Regions from separate parts of the Desulfovulcanus sp. genome, predicted to be linked through region 1. Evidence: predicted binding sites of a transcription regulator. Region 1 holds the regulator's gene; the other holds the start of a gene.
The links. Region 1 encodes HrcA, which represses chaperone genes, less so after heat shock. Its sites were predicted from a motif close to TGTTAGCACTCNNNNNNNNNGAGTGCTAACA; they were not measured.

Region 1 (8,381 bases):
ATTTTTTGTCGCCTACCTGAACATAGGCATCCCCATTGGGTCCGGGGACAATTTTATATGGACATCTTTGTTTCCATTTTTCTATGGCCGGGTCATCAAACTTGCGGCCCATAAGCCTTTTGACGGCAAAGATTGTCTTTTCCGGGTTAGTCACAGCCTGTCTTTTGGCAATTTCGCCAACTAGCCTTTCCTTCTCGGTAAAGGCCACAATAGATGGAGTTGTGCGTCCTCCTTCAGGATTGGTAATACATTTGGCATCCTTGCCTTCCATTACATAGACGCAGCTGTTTGTAGTTCCCAAGTCTATGCCAATTATTTTTCCCATAACATTAGCCTCCTATTTTGAAAGAAATTTTTCAATTTTAATTCATAAGTCCGTTTACGCAGAAGTAAAGGGATATAGATTTATTTTTTCTCACTTTTTTTGCTGACCATAACCCTGGCTGGTCTGAGCAAGCGATCATGAAGCTTGTACCCTTTTTGCATGAGCTGGCATACCATGCCTTCTTCCATATCTTCACGCTCTTCTTGAGCCATGGCCTCGTGAATATTGGGGTCAAACCTTTCACCTTCCTCACCCACTGGTTCAAGGCCATGTTTTTTTAAGGTTTCTTTAAACATCTTCAGGGTCATTTCCACCCCTTGCAACAGATCCTTGCATGCCTCTGTCTTTTGGCCATGTGTGATTGCCAGCTCCAGATTGTCCATGATTGGTAAAATATCTTCAATAATGGTAGAAGTGGCAAATTTACAAAATTCTTCTTTCTCTCTAATAAGTCTTTTTTTTAAATTTTCTGAGTCTGCCAAAATACGTAATACTTCCTGCTGCTTGTCCTTTAATTGCTCACATTCCGAACAAAATTTTTCCTCGCAAATTTTTTTCAACTCTTCGTCATTTAAACTTATATCTTTAGTTTCCTGAGTCTGTGGCCGTTCTTTTTTATCAACGGGCTGTGTATTTTTGGTTTCTTGTTGTTTTTCCTTATCCATATTATCCATACCCTTTCCTCCGATGTTATATTTTATGTAGAGAGGCAAAGCCGCGCGTTTCTACAGAGCCTGTGGCCGAACCTTTTTATTAACTTAATTTCCAAGGTTTATTTCAGTCTTGATTTCTTTCATGCTGGTACAAAGACTTGGACTCATCTAAAACTTGCTTGCGGACAGAGCATAATGGGATATTTTAGGTAAACAAATATTCTTTTATTATCGATAGTTATGGTCAATATCGCAAAGTATTCAGCCCATTCATCCCGATGCTCTGTTTTCCGCAAGCATCACTAAGATTGGGTTACCCAAGCCGTTTGTAATGCATTTCAGAAACCAAGACTTTCAATCAACGATTAAAATAGGGGTTGCCCACAGGCTCTGCAAACGATTCACGACTAAAAATGCTTGCGGAATATTTGACTAAGTATTTTAGCCATCAAGTCAACCGTTGGAATGACTTTTGAGTAATCCATGCGCATGGGACCAATAACGCTGACCACACCTAAAGTATCATCTTTTATGCTGTAAGGTGATGATATAACACTATATTCTTGCAACTCTTCTAAGTTTTGCTCTTCACCCAAGATGATATTTAATCCTCTGGATTCGATGGTCTTATCTAATAATTGCAAAAGCTTAGATTTTTCCTCTAAGATTTTGAATAGATCACGCATAGCATTGATGTCGGAAAGTTCCTCTCCCTCTAAGAGATTGATTGTTCCTTCTACAAAAACCTGGCGGTTGTTCGCTTCAAAGGTGTCCTGAGCCAGCTTGAGTGCCTTTTTATAGAGGTGTTCAAATTCCAGGTGTGCTTTTTTCATTTGTTCTAATATTTCTTCGCGTACCTGGTACAGGGTTCTACCCTGAAAGGAATCATTTAAGAAATTGCTATACTTGATCAATTCATCAGCAGTGATATCTTTATCAACTTGAATAACTTTGTTTTGAATTAGCCCACCATCCAGAATCAAAACAGACATAACCAAGCCGGGTCTAAGGAGAATAAAATCAATTTGTTGCCATCGAACCAGGCTTTTTCTGGGAGTCAGAACCATACTTATCTGGTTTGACAAAGAGGATAAAATTTTTGAGGCTTGGCTTAAGGTCTGGGGTAGATCTGGGCCGACCTCTTCCAATGTTTTGCTGATTCTTTGCTGTTCTTCCAGAGGAAGAGGGTTGATAGTTAAAATAGAGTCTAGATAGTAACGCAAGGCCTTGGTCGTTGGCACACGGCCCGCAGAAGTATGTGGCTGGGAAAGGAGACCTCTTTCACTTAAATCGGCCATAATATTTCGGATTGTGGCCGGGCTTAGATTAAGCTGAGATTTTTTGGCCACAGTCCTGGAACCCACTGGCTGGCCTGTAAGAATATAGTCCTGGATTAAAGTGGATAAGACGTCTATTTCCCTTTGTGTTAACCTCATATGATGACACCTCTTTAGCACTCTAGCGTATAAAGTGCTAAAGAGTTAATAACGCAAAATACACCTGTCAACCGTAATATAAAATTTTGAGTTGTTTTCTGGGCAAGGGAGAACAGGTAGTGGCAGGCGGCAGTCCGTTCTGGAGTCTTAAGAGCCTGTGCCCACACACCATTTTGACTACCAGATTAGAAATCAGGATTGAAAAAATTATGAAAAATTGTCCTCTTAAGTAAGGTTCGGCCACAGGCTCTTAAGTATAATCAGAAATCAATAACCTTTTATCGAGAGTTTTTCCGGTCATTTTGCCGAACCGTATCGGATCGATTTTTACGAGTCACGAAAAATATAGTCGCGTAAAGCTTGTATCCAGGAGCGTGGTTTAATCCCGGTAATCTCGGTAAATTTAGAGCAGTCCAGGACGGAGTAAGGAGGACGGACCGCTTTTTGTGGATATTCAGAGGAAGTAATTGGATTGACCCGGCAGTGAAGACCGGCACACTTGATTGCTTCTGAAGCCAGCTCACACCAGGAAGCCTGGCCGCTGTTGGTCAGATGGTAAAGGCCATGACCGGCATTTTTTATCAGTTTAAGGCTGTATTTGGCCAGATCCAGTGTGTATGTTGGTGACCCCACCTGATCGTGAACCACATCCAGAGTTTCTCTATTTTGGGCCAAGTCTAAAATTTTTGCCACAAAATTGGACTTGCCCGGTCCGAAAAGCCAGGCCGTACGGATAATGATCAGTTTATTCCAAGAATTATCTAAAAGAGATTTCTCGCCCTCCAGTTTGCTCTGGCCATAGACACTTAGAGGATTAGTTTTGTCTTTTGTGGTATAGGGGGTATTTTTTTGGCCATCAAAAACAAAATCAGTGCTGTAATGAATGAGATAAATATCTCTTTCTCTGGCAATGTTGCCCAGCAAGGTCGGCAGTTTTTTATTTAGTTCATAGGCCAGGTTTCTTTCGTCTTCAGCCTGGTCCACTTTGGTATAGGCCACTGTATTAAAGATATGGCTGATCTCATTTTGGTCTACAAATGAAGCTATTTCTTCGGGGTCAAAGAGATTCAAGTCCTCTCGACCCGGGGTGAATACAGTCCAATTTTCATCCGTCAAAACTGTAGTCAGGGCTTGACCGAGCAAGCCGGTTTTTCCACCTAAAACAAGGGCACGTCCAGGATTGTTCATGTTCTGTCCTTATACCAATTACGCATAAAATTTTGATATTCTCCGGATTGGACCTCGCTAATCCAATCTTGATGTTCAAGGTACCAGTTAAGAGTTAATTCTAAACCCTTTTTAAAATCAACCGAGGGCTTAAAGCCTAATTCTCTGGTAGCCAGAGAAAAGTCCATTGCATAGCGCCGGTCGTGGCCGGGCCGGTCCTGTACGAATTTGAGTAAGGTATGAGGTTTACCTAAAAAGTCCAGGATTGCTTTGACTACTTCGAGATTAGGCTTTTCTGCATTTCCTCCAAAATTATAAACACGCCCAATTTTGCCTTTTTGCAAAGCCAAATCCACGCCTTGACAATGGTCCAGGACATAAATCCAGTCTCGGACATTTTGTCCGTCTCCATAAATTGGGATAGATTCATCTTGCCTGGCTTTTAAAAAAGCCAGAGGAATTAATTTCTCCGGGAACTGGAACGGCCCGTAATTGTTCGAGCATCGAGTGATAATTACAGGGAAACCATAGGTTTTATAGTATGCCCTGGCTAATAGATCCGCTGCAGCCTTGGATGCGGAATAAGGGCTGTTAGGGGCGAGAGGTGTCTCTTCAGAAAAGAGTCCTTCTGGTCCAAGGGAACCATAAACTTCATCCGTGGAAACCTGAATAAACCTTTTAATACCGGCTTGTCTTGAAGCTTCCAATAAATTTTGGGTGCCATTGATATTGGTAGTGATAAAAGGGGCAGGATCATTTATGGATCGATCCACATGGGATTCAGCTGCAAAGTTGATTACAGCGTCGATTTGGAATTTTTTGAGGATCTCTGGAACGAGTTCCCGGTCCGCGATACATCCGCGGATAAAGAAATACCGTTTATCACCATATTTCTTTTCTATTGGAACCAGATTCTTGAGGTTGCCGGCATAAGTGAGTTTGTCAAGGTTGATGACTTTAACGTCTGAATAATGTTCGAATAAATAGTAGATAAAGTTAGAGCCAATAAACCCACATCCACCGGTAACCAGAATGTTCATGTATCCTCCTTAAGTTAGTTCAGACTGCTCCGTTATTCCTTATAATGTTTTGGGGTCGCGGTCCAGAAGCAGATAACGTTTGACAGTTGTTTTGAATAGATATTTTTGTACCTCATAGAGGATACCTTTGGGCAAATATTGTAAGATTTTTCTCCTATATTGAAAAATATTGGATTCTTCAAGGGAGATGGCATTGGCTGAGTAGGGCTTTCGCACCTAAATCTTAATTGAGGGGTAAGGGTTAAGGATTAAAAGGGGTAAGGGTTTGGTCACAGGCTCTTAAATAAAAAGCACCTAGCGAAGTAGCAAATTTGGTTGCGATTGCCCTGCTTTTTGAATTGAAAGTAGTTGCCAATATCTCAAATTTTGAATAAAGATAGCTTTAGTATTGGGCGGTTAACTCAGTGGTGAGAGTGCCATCTTCACACGGTGGAAGTCCGGGGTTCAAATCCCCGACCGCCCACCAAACCAGCACAAGACACGAAGAAAGGGCAGGCAACTTTGGCCTGCCCTTTCATTTGTTGCGTAATCCCTTGATAATTTTAAAACATTTATTTTCAGACATGCAGATTGTCCTTTTTGAACCGGAAATACCACCAAATACTGGAACCATTGCCAGGCTGTGTGCTGCCACGAATACTGTTTTGAATCTGATTGAACCATTGGGTTTTAGCTTGGAGGACAAGTATTTAAAGAGAGCCGGCTTGGATTATTGGCCTCATGTTAGCCTTAGGGTATGGAAGGATTGGACAAGCTTTAAAAGCAGTTTGAGTCCGGAGCAGAGGCTGGTCATGACCAGTGCCCGAAAAGGTCAAAATTATACTCGGTTTGAATTTGAAGAAACGGATATGCTTGTATTCGGGCCGGAGACCAGGGGCTTGCCCGAGTATATTTTAGATGAGTCCCCCTACCTGATACGGATTCCTATTTGGGGCAAGGTTCGCAGCCTAAATCTTGCTAATTCTGCCTCTATTATTTTGTATGAGGCTTATAGGCAGACAGGGAAGATTTAAGAAAGTAGTTGATAAGCTGGGAAGTTGAGAAGATAAGAAGAAGTTGTTTTATGGATTTGCCATCCACCCATCTTCCTATCTTCCTATCTTCCTAACTTCCTAACTTCCTAACTTTTCTAAATAAGCGCTTGCCTTACTTGTTCTCTTAGTCGGTCAAGTTCATAGCCTGTTACTGCACAGCCATTTTTAGGACACGTGGCCTGGCATATGCCACACCCGCGACAACGGACAGTATCGACTTCGGCAATTTTTTTGACCAATCCGTCAGAATTATACTCTTTTAATGTAATTGCTCCTACCGCACATACATCAATACAAAAACCACAACCGTCACAATTTTCCTCAATAATATACATTTTGCATAATTCGTCGCGGAATCCTAGTGTCACACAGCCTTTACAGTTTTCACATCCACCACAATGCAGGCAACGGCCGGTTTCTGCAATCAGCTGATCCAAAGTAAAACCCGCCTGTTCCAGAGCAAAACTGTGTAGCCGTTCTTCCACTGGCAAACATTCAGGTTTTTGATCAGGCTTTGGCTCAATATTTTCTTTTGTATAAGGCAGAGGTTTTAGTGATATGTAATATTTTTGTTTATTTTCTTCTTGGAGGTTTTTACCCTGTAGATATTTTTTTATGGATTCTGCTGCTTCTTTGCCACTATTTATGGCTTGTGAAGCGTAACCGATTCTAAATACATCTCCGGCCATAAAAATATTTTGGTCCGATACCTGAAAGGTGTGGGGATTAACATCAAGGCGTCCGTCATCAGTATATAACTCCTGTAAATAATCTCTATCAGGTAACTGGCCTATGCCGAAGATTACATAATCTGCCTCAAGGGTGATGAGATCGTTGGGATCGAACTGAGGATTAAATATTTTTTGTCCGTCTTTGAGATCATAAACCGAAGTACAACGAGAAAAGGTTAAAAGCAGTTTGCCGTTTTGCCTTTCTATGTTTTGCAGGCCTCGGGAGTAATAAAATGCTACTCCTTCTTCCAGACCTCCCTTTTCATCCTCTTCATTGGCCAGGATTCCATCTTTGGATGACCTGTCACTAGATTCCAAACAGGCCAGGGCCGCATTGGCTCCATAACGGCGTAATGAGCGTGCAGCATCTATGGCCACACCACTTCCGCCAATAACTACCACCTGTTTACCCGCATATTTCTTTTCATCCAGTCGACCTTCGCTGATAGCAGCCAGGATATCGATAGCGTTTTCTACTTCTTCAAAACCTTGGGCAAATGGGGGTACAGGGCGGGGTAAATGAGTTCCGGTGGCAATTAGGATAGCATCATAGTCCTCTTTTTTTAATGAGGAAATGGAAGGTCTGAAGTTTAAATGAATCTCTATCCCCAAAGGACTGATGACCTGGTCTATGGCGAAATTAAGAATTTCATCGGGCAGTCTGAATGATGGAATAAAGCGAAGTGCTCCCCCTAACCTGGACCTTGCCTCAAACAAACTTACTCTATATCCTTCTTTGGCCAGAAAGAAGGCCGCACTAATACCGGCAGGTCCTCCTCCTACAATGGCTATTTTCTTTTCTATACGCGCAGCAGGCTTGATTGGTCTGTATGCAGGCAATGCACCGGTGATCACTTTGTCCCTGTACCAGTCAAAGACAAACCTTTCTATAAACCTGACATGAACATGAGTGTCTACTTGTTTCCGGTTACAGTATTTTTCACAAAGGCCACAGACATAACCACATACACCAAAAAGTGGATTGATATGAAGAATTTCATCAAAAACAGTGAGAAAAATTTTTTCATCAACCAGGTTGCCTTTAATACCTTGAGCTAAATAATGTAGAAGGACATTGTGACGCTGAATGGGTCTTTTGATAGGACAGGCATTTCTACATGGAGAAATAGATAATGAAACTCTCTGAGTCATTTGGACATCCTCTCATTTTTTAGTTTGTTGTTCGTAATTATGAATGACTGCGTAAAATTTGGGAGAAAGATGAAACAGAAATTCCTTTGTAAATAAATAGTTACGTCATAGCAGGTTCACCGTTTTCAGGGTAAACTGGATTTGTGCTGTGCGATTTTTATAGGCGCCATTGAAGAGTGAAATGAGGACCAAACTTTATCAGATTTTTTGTAAAAAAACAAATCTTCAGCGGAAAAATCCGTAGATTTTCGATGAAGCGTTGATATTTGCAGACAATCGGCATTTGTCACATGTATCACAAATAATTGACAGAGGTCTTTTAAATGTTTTTAGATGATAAGTAAATAAGTTGTGAATTCAATATGTTGCGAGAAGAAAAGTCTTTGTTTAAACAAAGACCGATTATTTTGCCAGATAGGTACCAACTTGATGCTAACTGTTATTAATTATTACAAAAGTATGTTCCGATAAATTTTCATGAACGAACTTTTGATTTTCCTTAGCCTTTGTTTTGGCCTGGACCTTCTCCTAGGCGATCCGGGGACTTGGCCTCATCCTGTACGTTTTGTTGGGGGTATTCTTAATTTTTTTGAGAAGTTTTTTCGTAAGTTGAATGTGAATTTATATCTGGCTGGTTTTTTGGCGTTGATAACCGGAACGGTCGGAATATGGTCTTTGGTTTACTTTTTGACATTTTTGCCGGTCATCGGAAAATTTTTTGCACTTTATCTGGGGTATGCTGCCCTGGCTCTGGGTAGTCTGATCAGTGAAGGGCGCAAAGTTTTGTCATTACTTACGGCGGGCGAGTTGGAGGAGGCCAGGCATGCCCTGTCCTTTTTGGTC
Region 2 (8,381 bases), on a different contig from region 1:
AATTTCAGCCGGGCTTCCCGCTCCTTCTAAAATTATAATTTCAAATTCGCTGGCCAGTTGGTCAAATGCGTTTTGCGCTGCCCGGAAGGCTTTTGGCTTAAACCGGATATATTCGTTGACATTCATATTGCCTACAGGCTTGCCCAAGACAATAATTTGGGATCCTGTTTCAGAATTGGGTTTGAGCAAAACAGGATTCATGCGTACATCCGGGTCCAGGCGACAGGCCTGGGCCTGGACTACCTGGGCCCGGCCCATCTCCAATCCTTCCCGGGTGACAAACGAGTTCAGAGACATGTTTTGGGCTTTAAACGGGGCAACTTTAAAACCATCCTGAAGAAAAATTCGCCCCAGGGCAGCAGCAAGGATACTTTTGCCGGCATTGGAACTGGTCCCCTGGACCATGATCGCTTTTGCTTTTCTTTTTTGGTGACGGATCCGTTGTGAAGTCGGGAAGTTAGGAAGATTGGAGGTTGGGAAGATGAGAGCTTGAGAAGATGAGAAACCAGATAAGATAGTTCTTAAGCTTTTGACCAGGGTTTGGTTTTGTTCAGGCGTTTTTATTGCCAGGCGAAAAAACTTAGAGCCCAACCCCTTAAAGTTGGTACATGTGCGGATAAGAATTTTTTGAGGTAGTAATTTCTCGGCCAGGTAGGTAGAGGTAAGGTTCTTTTTGTTGAGTTTGACCAGGATAAAATTGGCTTGGCCTGGGAAAATCGTCAGTTCCGGGAGCTCTTTTAGAGCCGAGATAAATTTTTCCTTGAACTGGGGCAGGGTTTTATGGGTCTGGCAAACATAGTTTTGGTCATTCAAGGCAGCGGCAGCAATTTTTTGGGCCAGGAAGTTAACCGACCAGGGTGGAAGAAAATTTTCTATTTTGCGGGCAAGTGGTTTGCGGGCGATGGCTAGTCCAATCCTTAGACCAGGTAGCGCAAAAAATTTGGTCAAAGAGATAATCGTGATTACATTGGGCAGGGCAAATAAAAACATGCGCGAAATGGACGGCGTAAAATCAGCAAAGGCCTCGTCGATAATAAAAAAACTTTGGGGATGATTTTGGGCCAGGCTGGCTAGTTTTTGGGCAGGGATTGTCTGCCCTGTAGGATTGTTTGGTTGCCCAAGGAAGACCAGGGCCGGCTCTTTTAGAGATTGCTCTAACTCCTGCAAATCCAGTTGAAAATTGTTTTCCTCTTTAAGAAAGATATATTTTATCCCTAGTCCATATGTATTAGCTATACGTTCGTATTCTACATAAGAAGGTACCGGGATAACGGCCTGGCGTGCAGGGAATACTCTGGGAATCACAGAGAGTATCTCTGATGCCCCATTACCGACAACAATTTCTTCAGGGGCAACACCGTAAAAAACAGATGCGTTTTGTTTGAGTTCCTGGTTGTGGGGGTCTGGATAATGGGCGATTTGCCATAAATTCTCCCCCATCATCCGGCCAACCCATTCTGGCGGGCCAAGAGGATTGATACTGGCGGAAAAGTCTAAAATTTCTCGAGGCGAACAACCAATCCGCTTGGCTGCCGCCCAGATATTTCCTCCGTGCATAGAAATACAGTGTAGGGCTTAAAGGTTAGGGTATCAAGTCAAACTCATTTCGATTTAAACACAACAATCCGTTTGACGCAACTTTAGAGCCAGTGGCTGAACCCTATGCTTATCCGCTGGTTGAAAGTGTTGGTTTCTGAAATGCATTACAAAAGGCTTGGGTAAACCATCTAATGCACTTTTTAACCGCAGACCCACGCAGACTAACGCAGACATTCTTGTTCGGCAGACGTTGCCGAACAAAAACCTGACGGCCTTTCAGGCCGTGGTTAAGGTTAGTAACTATTAGTTTCCAGGTGTGCTGATAGCCGTATCCGATACGACAAGAGTCGAAACTCAAATATCCTTCCCGGCCTTTCAGGCCGTGACAGCAGCGCGACCGGCAAGTCGCAGGGCGCGCTTGTCTGCGTCCATCTGCGTGGGTCTGCGGTTAAAATATGAGCTTTTATAAATAAAAAGGCCGGAACTTGTCCGGCCTTTTTCGGTATCTTTGTTTATTTTGTTTATGTATTTTATATTAGTACATGCCGCCCATTCCGCCGCCAGGCATTGGAGGCATATCTTTCTTTTCTTCGGGTTTTTCAGCAATGGCTGCCTCAGTAGTCAGGAGCAAGGAAGCTACAGAAGCAGCATTCTGGAGAGCGATACGAGTTACTTTCTTAGGATCAATTACACCGGCTTTGATGAGATCCTCAAACTCTCCAGTGGCAGCATTAAAGCCTTCGCCATCCTTGCCTTCTTTAACCTTTTCGATGATTACTGCGCCTTCAAAGCCAGCATTGCGGCAGATTTGACGCAGAGGAGCCTGGATAGCCTTGCGGACTACTTCAACACCTGCGGCTTCGTCATCATCTGCAGGCTTTACGTCGTCCAGGCAGTTCATAGCCCTGATCAGGGCAACGCCACCGCCAGGTACAATACCTTCTTCAACCGCAGCCCGAGTTGCATTCAAGGCATCCTCGACGCGAGCCTTCTTCTCTTTCATCTCGGTCTCGGTGGCTGCACCGACATTGATTACAGCTACGCCGCCAACGATTTTGGCCAAGCGCTCCTGCAATTTTTCACGATCGTAGTCAGAGGTGGTCTCTTCAATTTCAGCCCGGATCTGTTTAACCCTGGCCTTGATATCTTCAGGCTTACCAGCGCCGTCAACAATGGTGGTGTTCTCTTTGTCGATGACAACGCGTTTGGCCTGACCCAGATCATTGATGGTGATGTTTTCCAGCTTGATGCCAAGATCTTCAGAAACAACCTGGCCACCGGTTAAGATGGCAATATCTTGCAGCATGGCTTTGCGGCGTTCACCAAAGCCAGGAGCTTTAACAGCAGCTACCTGCAAGGTGCCGCGAAGTTTGTTTACTACCAGTGTGGCCAATGCTTCGCCTTCTACGTCCTCAGCAATAATGAGCAGTGGCTTGCCCATCTTGGCTACCTGCTCGAGGACAGGCAAGAGATCTTTCATGTTGGAGATCTTCTTCTCATTGATGAGAATCAGAGGCTCATCCAGCTCACAGACCATCTTTTCTGGGTCGGTAACAAAGTATGGGGAAAGATATCCGCGATCAAACTGCATACCCTCAACCACATCCAGGGTGGTCTCCAGGCCTTTGGCCTCTTCAACAGTAATAACGCCTTCTTTACCAACCTTGTTCATGGCCTCGGCAATAATGTTACCGATGGTGGCGTCATTGTTGGCTGAAATGGTTCCAACCTGGGCGATTTCTTTTTGATCGCGGGTAGGTTTGGCAATCTTTTCCAGCTCAGCAACAACTGCATCAACGGCCTTGTCAATACCGCGCTTAATAGCCATGGGATTGCGGCCAGCAGCTACGAGCTTCAGGCCTTCGGTGAAGATAGCTTGGGCGAGAACAGTTGCTGTGGTGGTACCGTCACCAGCAACATCACTTGTCTTGCTGGCTACTTCTTTAACCATCTGGGCTCCCATGTTCTCGAACTTGTCTTCGAGCTCGATTTCTTTGGCTACGGTAACACCATCCTTAGTAATTAATGGAGAGCCAAAAGACTTTTCAATTACTACGTTGCGGCCTTTGGGGCCCAGTGTTACTTTTACAGCTTCAGCTAGGGCGTCTACACCTTTTTTAAGTTTTTCCCGTGCCTTAGCATCAAACTTTATAATTTTTGCAGACATATTTTCTCCTCCTTAATATTTTGTTGTTGCTTTAGCTTTCGATGATAGCCAAAATATCGTCTTCGCGCATTACCAGATGTTCAACACCATCAATTTTGACTTCAGTGCCGGCATATTTGTTGAATAAGATTTTATCCCCTGCCTTGACGCTCATAGGGATGGTTTTGCCATCATCGGCTATTTTGCCAGGGCCTACAGCAACAACTTCACCCTTGATGGGCTTTTCTTTTGCAGTATCAGGAATGATGATTCCACCTTTGGTTACTTCCTCTTCTTCCAAACGTTTAACCAGAACACGATCGTGTAAAGGTTTTAAGTTCATGCTATTCACCTCCATTTGAGTTTTAAAATTTTCTGATCCTCAAAGTCGTTCCGCCATATAAACATCGTATTAGCACTCGTCAAGAGTGAGTGCTAATAAAATTTTAAAATTTTTTCTTGATGAGAAAAATTGCCAAAATTATTAGGTGGTTATCTAGTTGGGGGTTTGAGTAGGCAAGCAAGGATCGTGGGGGAATGGCGTTAATAAGAATAGTTTTCAAGCTCCGAGGAATGACGATTTTTCGCAAAATTTTGACAAAACCTAAAGTTTTGGGCAGCTAGTTTGGTTGGGTACTAAATAATAAAGAGATGATGCACAAGCAAAAGTTTTGACCTATGTTTCAAGTCGCGAGAGCTGACCTTTAGACCTCGGCACTAAGAAATTAAGGCAGGAGATATAATTATGTTGGATATTAGGTTTATTCGGAAAAATTTTGACTTGGTTGTGAAAGCACTACAACAGAGAAATTCCAATCTGGACCTTACAGAGTATCAAGATCTGGATAATAAGCGCAGGGCTCTGCTCCAAGAGGTTGAAGCCCTAAAAATGGAGCGAAACAGGGCTTCGGAGCAGGTGGCCAGGATGAAAAAGCAAGGCCAGGACCCCGGTGATCTTTTTGCCGAACTTGGCCGCTTGTCCCAGAAAATCAAAGAGTTGGACAAGGAACTAAAGCAAGTTGAAGAGGAAGTTCAAGAGTGGATTTTGTCCATTCCAAATATTCCCCACGAAAGTGTGCCCGTGGGCAAAGATGAGCAGGACAATAAAGAGGAGAAAAAATGGGGAGACAAGCCCACGTTTGATTTTGAGCCCAAAGAGCACTGGGAAATTGGGGTCAGTTTGGGCGGGCTGGATTTTGATCGCGCAGCCAAGATAACCGGCTCAAGATTTGCCCTTTATTGGGGCTGGGCAGCTCGCTTAGAGCGGGCATTGATTAATTTTATGCTTGATGTGCAGACTACTGAAAACGGCTACACAGAAGTTTTGCCTCCTGTCATAGTTAACCGGGCAAGCATGACAGCAACCGGGCAGTTGCCTAAATTTGAGCAGGACTTGTTTAAACTTGAAAACTGGGATTATTATTTAATTCCTACGGCTGAAGTGCCTGTGACCAATATCCATCGAAATGAAGTTTTGGAGGAAAAGGATCTACCCTTGACCTACGTCGCCTATACCCCCTGTTTTCGTTCCGAGGCCGGTTCATATGGCAAGGACACCAAAGGCATTATCAGGCAGCATCAATTTAACAAGATAGAGTTGGTCCGTTTTGCCCATCCTGATAGTTCCTATCAGGAATTAGAAACTTTGCTCGGACATGCTGAAAGTATTTTGCAAAAACTGAAACTACATTATCGGGTGGTCACGTTGTGCACCGGAGACTTGGGCTTTTCCGCTGCCAAGACCTATGACATTGAAGTCTGGCTGCCCGGCCAGGGCAAGTATAGAGAGATATCTTCATGTTCTAATTTTGAGGATTTTCAGGCCAGGCGGGCCAATATCAAATTTAAACCCAAGGACAGTAAAAAGGCCCGTCTTGTCCATACATTAAATGGCTCTGGCTTGGCTGTAGGCAGGACCTTGGTGGCCATCCTGGAAAATTATCAGCAAGCAGATGGTAGCGTGCTTGTTCCGGAAGTGCTTCAGCCATATTTGGGTGGATTGGAAAAAATTGAGCCCAAAAAAGAAAAATAATCTTGACATTTTCATTGGAGAGCAATAAAGAGGTTTCTTCTTTGGTTGGGCCGTTAACTCAGTCGGTAGAGTATCTGCCTTTTAAGCAGAGAGTCGCAGGTTCGATCCCTGCACGGCCCACCATTTTTTATGTCCCCTTTGATGTCCCCATCGTCTAGTGGCCTAGGACGCCGGCCTCTCACGCCGGTAACGGGGGTTCAAATCCCCCTGGGGACGCCAAATAAAATCAAATAGATAGAAGACAAACCAAAAAGGCCAAAGTAAAGGTTGGCACTTTTGGTTGGAAAATAATTCTAAGCCTCTAACCAGCGGGTTAGAGGCTTTTTGTTTTTTTCAAATAAGAGCTTACATCTGCTTAGTAAATCTAGCCATTAAACCCCTTTCCCTGAGAATAACTCAGCGAGCTTTCTTGGCTGTTATGCCCAGCTCGGGCGGCCAGCAAGAACCTCTGTGTCTCAGGGCCATCTCATTTAATTTTAAAGAATAATCTCGCGCCAAGCCGCAAAGACGCCGAGGAAAAGACAGTTTTGGTTCAGCTTGAGTTCCAAGCCGAACAAAAACCCCTCGGCCCGAAGGGCCGAAAGGCTTTGATCTGGGTTTAATCTAAAGCCAGATCAAAAAAGTTAGCGCCTTTGCGGCTTGGCGCGAGGTAATGTTTTTTAACATATTGAAAGTATAGCACAATTAGATGAGATAGCCCTTCTGTGTCTCCGCCTCTCTAGTGACCAACGGGAGCGGGCGAGAGATTCAAAAATTAGCCGGGAAAGCGTCAGTGCACCTGGTCGGATACGCCCGACTAAATTTCTATTCACCTACTCAACCACTCACCTACTCCCCTTACTCAAGCAAAGTGGAACCTATCGGCTGCGCCCACGAATGCCTCTCTCAAGCCCTGAGTCTTTAGAGTCGACTCCCTCTCTTCCTTCCATTTGGGTTTGAGTATTTCATTTCACTTTTTGCCAGTATGAAGAGAGCAAATTAGCTTTGGCCTGACAATCGCTGAATTTTACAAAAAAAGAAGCAAAATCGAGTTAATTTTCAAATGAAGCAAGCTAAATTCAAAATTTAATAATTTTACAGGTAGGACAATGAAAGTAGTGCTTGCTCAAATTTTTGTCATGTTGATCGCCTAATATTTTATCAATTTTTTTAAAGCTTCAATCACAAATTTATCTTAAATTGCAAGGCATATTTTTTTGAGTTTAATTTTATCAATTTGCGATTATGTAGTTGATATCAATTGTTAAAACGTGATGAAAAAGCTTAACTGGATCCAAAAAAATAATTTTATTTAATTTTTTAAAAAAAATATTATTGAATTAGGCATTGTTATTAATGCACTAGTAGTGTAGTCTTAATTTTGTAAAATATACGTGTTTATATTGAAATAATTGATAATGTATTAACTGCACATAATTTATAATCTTTTTGGACGAAAGGAGAGGGATTTAATAGCCAGCGTCTCCACTTGTTTCTTACGGTCGCGAATGTCTCGCTGTTAAAGAGTGAAGGAGAGAACTATATGACAAAATATTTTTTTTGTTTGTGTTGCCTTGTTTGTTATTCCCTGACAGGGCCATTGTATGCATTTCAAACTCCTGGAACGGTTGTTTTAGATGAGAGCGGATCTGTCAGGGCAGGAGTGCAGGCAAGTGCTTCCATGCAAGGTTCTTCAGGTTCTCTTACCCCAACAGGGCAGCAACTACTTGGAACCTTTACTCCTGGTCAGCAGGAGGTGATTAAGCAGGAAGTCCAAAAACAAGGTGGTGGGGAGCTTACCCCAGAGGCTATAGATGCAATAAAAAACAATCCTGAATTTAAGGGATTAAAGCCGGCCGAGGTTGAAGAAGGGAAAAGACTGATTGAGTCTCTGGAGAGGAGAGGGCAAAAACAGCAACCTTCTCAAACTCCGGATGGGAGCAGAAAAAAAAACGATGACGTTGTTTCCCTCTTTCGACAATATCTAACGAACAAGACAGGTGCCTTAAAGGTCAGCACCGAGTTAAGGCCATTCGGATACAATCTGTTTCAGCATGGCCCCGCCAAGCCTATACCTGCCCAGCCTGTGGCCCCTGATTACATTATAGGTCCCGGAGATGAGATCCAGGTTTTTGTCTGGGGACGGATCAACACTCAATACACCCTGCGTGTTGGCGTGGATGGACGAATTATGTTTCCACAAATCGGCCCGTTAACAGTTGCTGGCATGCGTTATGAGCAGATGGAAAAATTTCTTGTTAAGCAGGCTACCAGGATTACCGGGACTGACGTGGCTATTACTCTCTCCAGGCTGCATCAATTTCAGGTTTTTGTACTGGGTGAAGTACAAAGGCCCGGTCCATATAATCTTACAGCTATGACCACTATGCTGGATGCCCTGATAGCGGCTGGCGGCCCAACAGGGCGTGGTTCCCTGAGAAAAATTTCTTTAAAAAGGGAAAATGAGACCATAAGTGTGTTAGACCTTTATTCTCTCCTCCTTAATGGAGATAAAAGCAAGGATAGACGACTTAGAAATGGAGATATTGTTTTTGTGCCCTTGGCTGGCCCTCTGGTAGGTATTGCCGGCAATGTCAGAAGGCCTGGCATTTATGAACTCATGCAAGAAACAAACCTGGTCGAGGCTTTAGAGTTGGCCGGCGCCTTAACGCCTGTGGCCTGGAA

Region 2: groES (co-chaperone GroES) is a predicted target of HrcA. The motif match lies at 4,096-4,126, and genes of this name have one in related genera.

Annotation. Positions count from the first base shown of each region.
Region 1 covers NZ_CEYAEZ010000078.1:1,866-10,246, forward strand. The annotation lists gene dnaK (molecular chaperone DnaK) at 1-325, opposite strand, end outside; gene grpE (nucleotide exchange factor GrpE) at 406-999, opposite strand; gene hrcA (heat-inducible transcriptional repressor HrcA) at 1,386-2,414, opposite strand; gene rfbD (dTDP-4-dehydrorhamnose reductase) at 2,742-3,602, opposite strand; gene rfbB (dTDP-glucose 4,6-dehydratase) at 3,599-4,621, opposite strand; gene AC3WVG_RS10490 (hypothetical protein) at 4,661-4,837, opposite strand; tRNA gene AC3WVG_RS10495 (tRNA-Val) at 5,012-5,087, shown strand; gene AC3WVG_RS10500 (tRNA (cytidine(34)-2'-O)-methyltransferase) at 5,185-5,634, shown strand; gene AC3WVG_RS10505 (FAD-dependent oxidoreductase) at 5,751-7,538, opposite strand; gene cbiB (adenosylcobinamide-phosphate synthase CbiB) at 8,016-8,381, shown strand, end outside.
Region 2 covers NZ_CEYAEZ010000033.1:9,588-17,968, forward strand. The annotation lists gene AC3WVG_RS06770 (cobyric acid synthase) at 1-1,557, opposite strand, end outside; gene groL (chaperonin GroEL) at 2,075-3,706, opposite strand; gene groES (co-chaperone GroES) at 3,738-4,028, opposite strand; gene serS (serine--tRNA ligase) at 4,431-5,717, shown strand; tRNA gene AC3WVG_RS06790 (tRNA-Lys) at 5,765-5,840, shown strand; tRNA gene AC3WVG_RS06795 (tRNA-Glu) at 5,861-5,936, shown strand; gene AC3WVG_RS06800 (SLBB domain-containing protein) at 7,240-8,381, shown strand, end outside.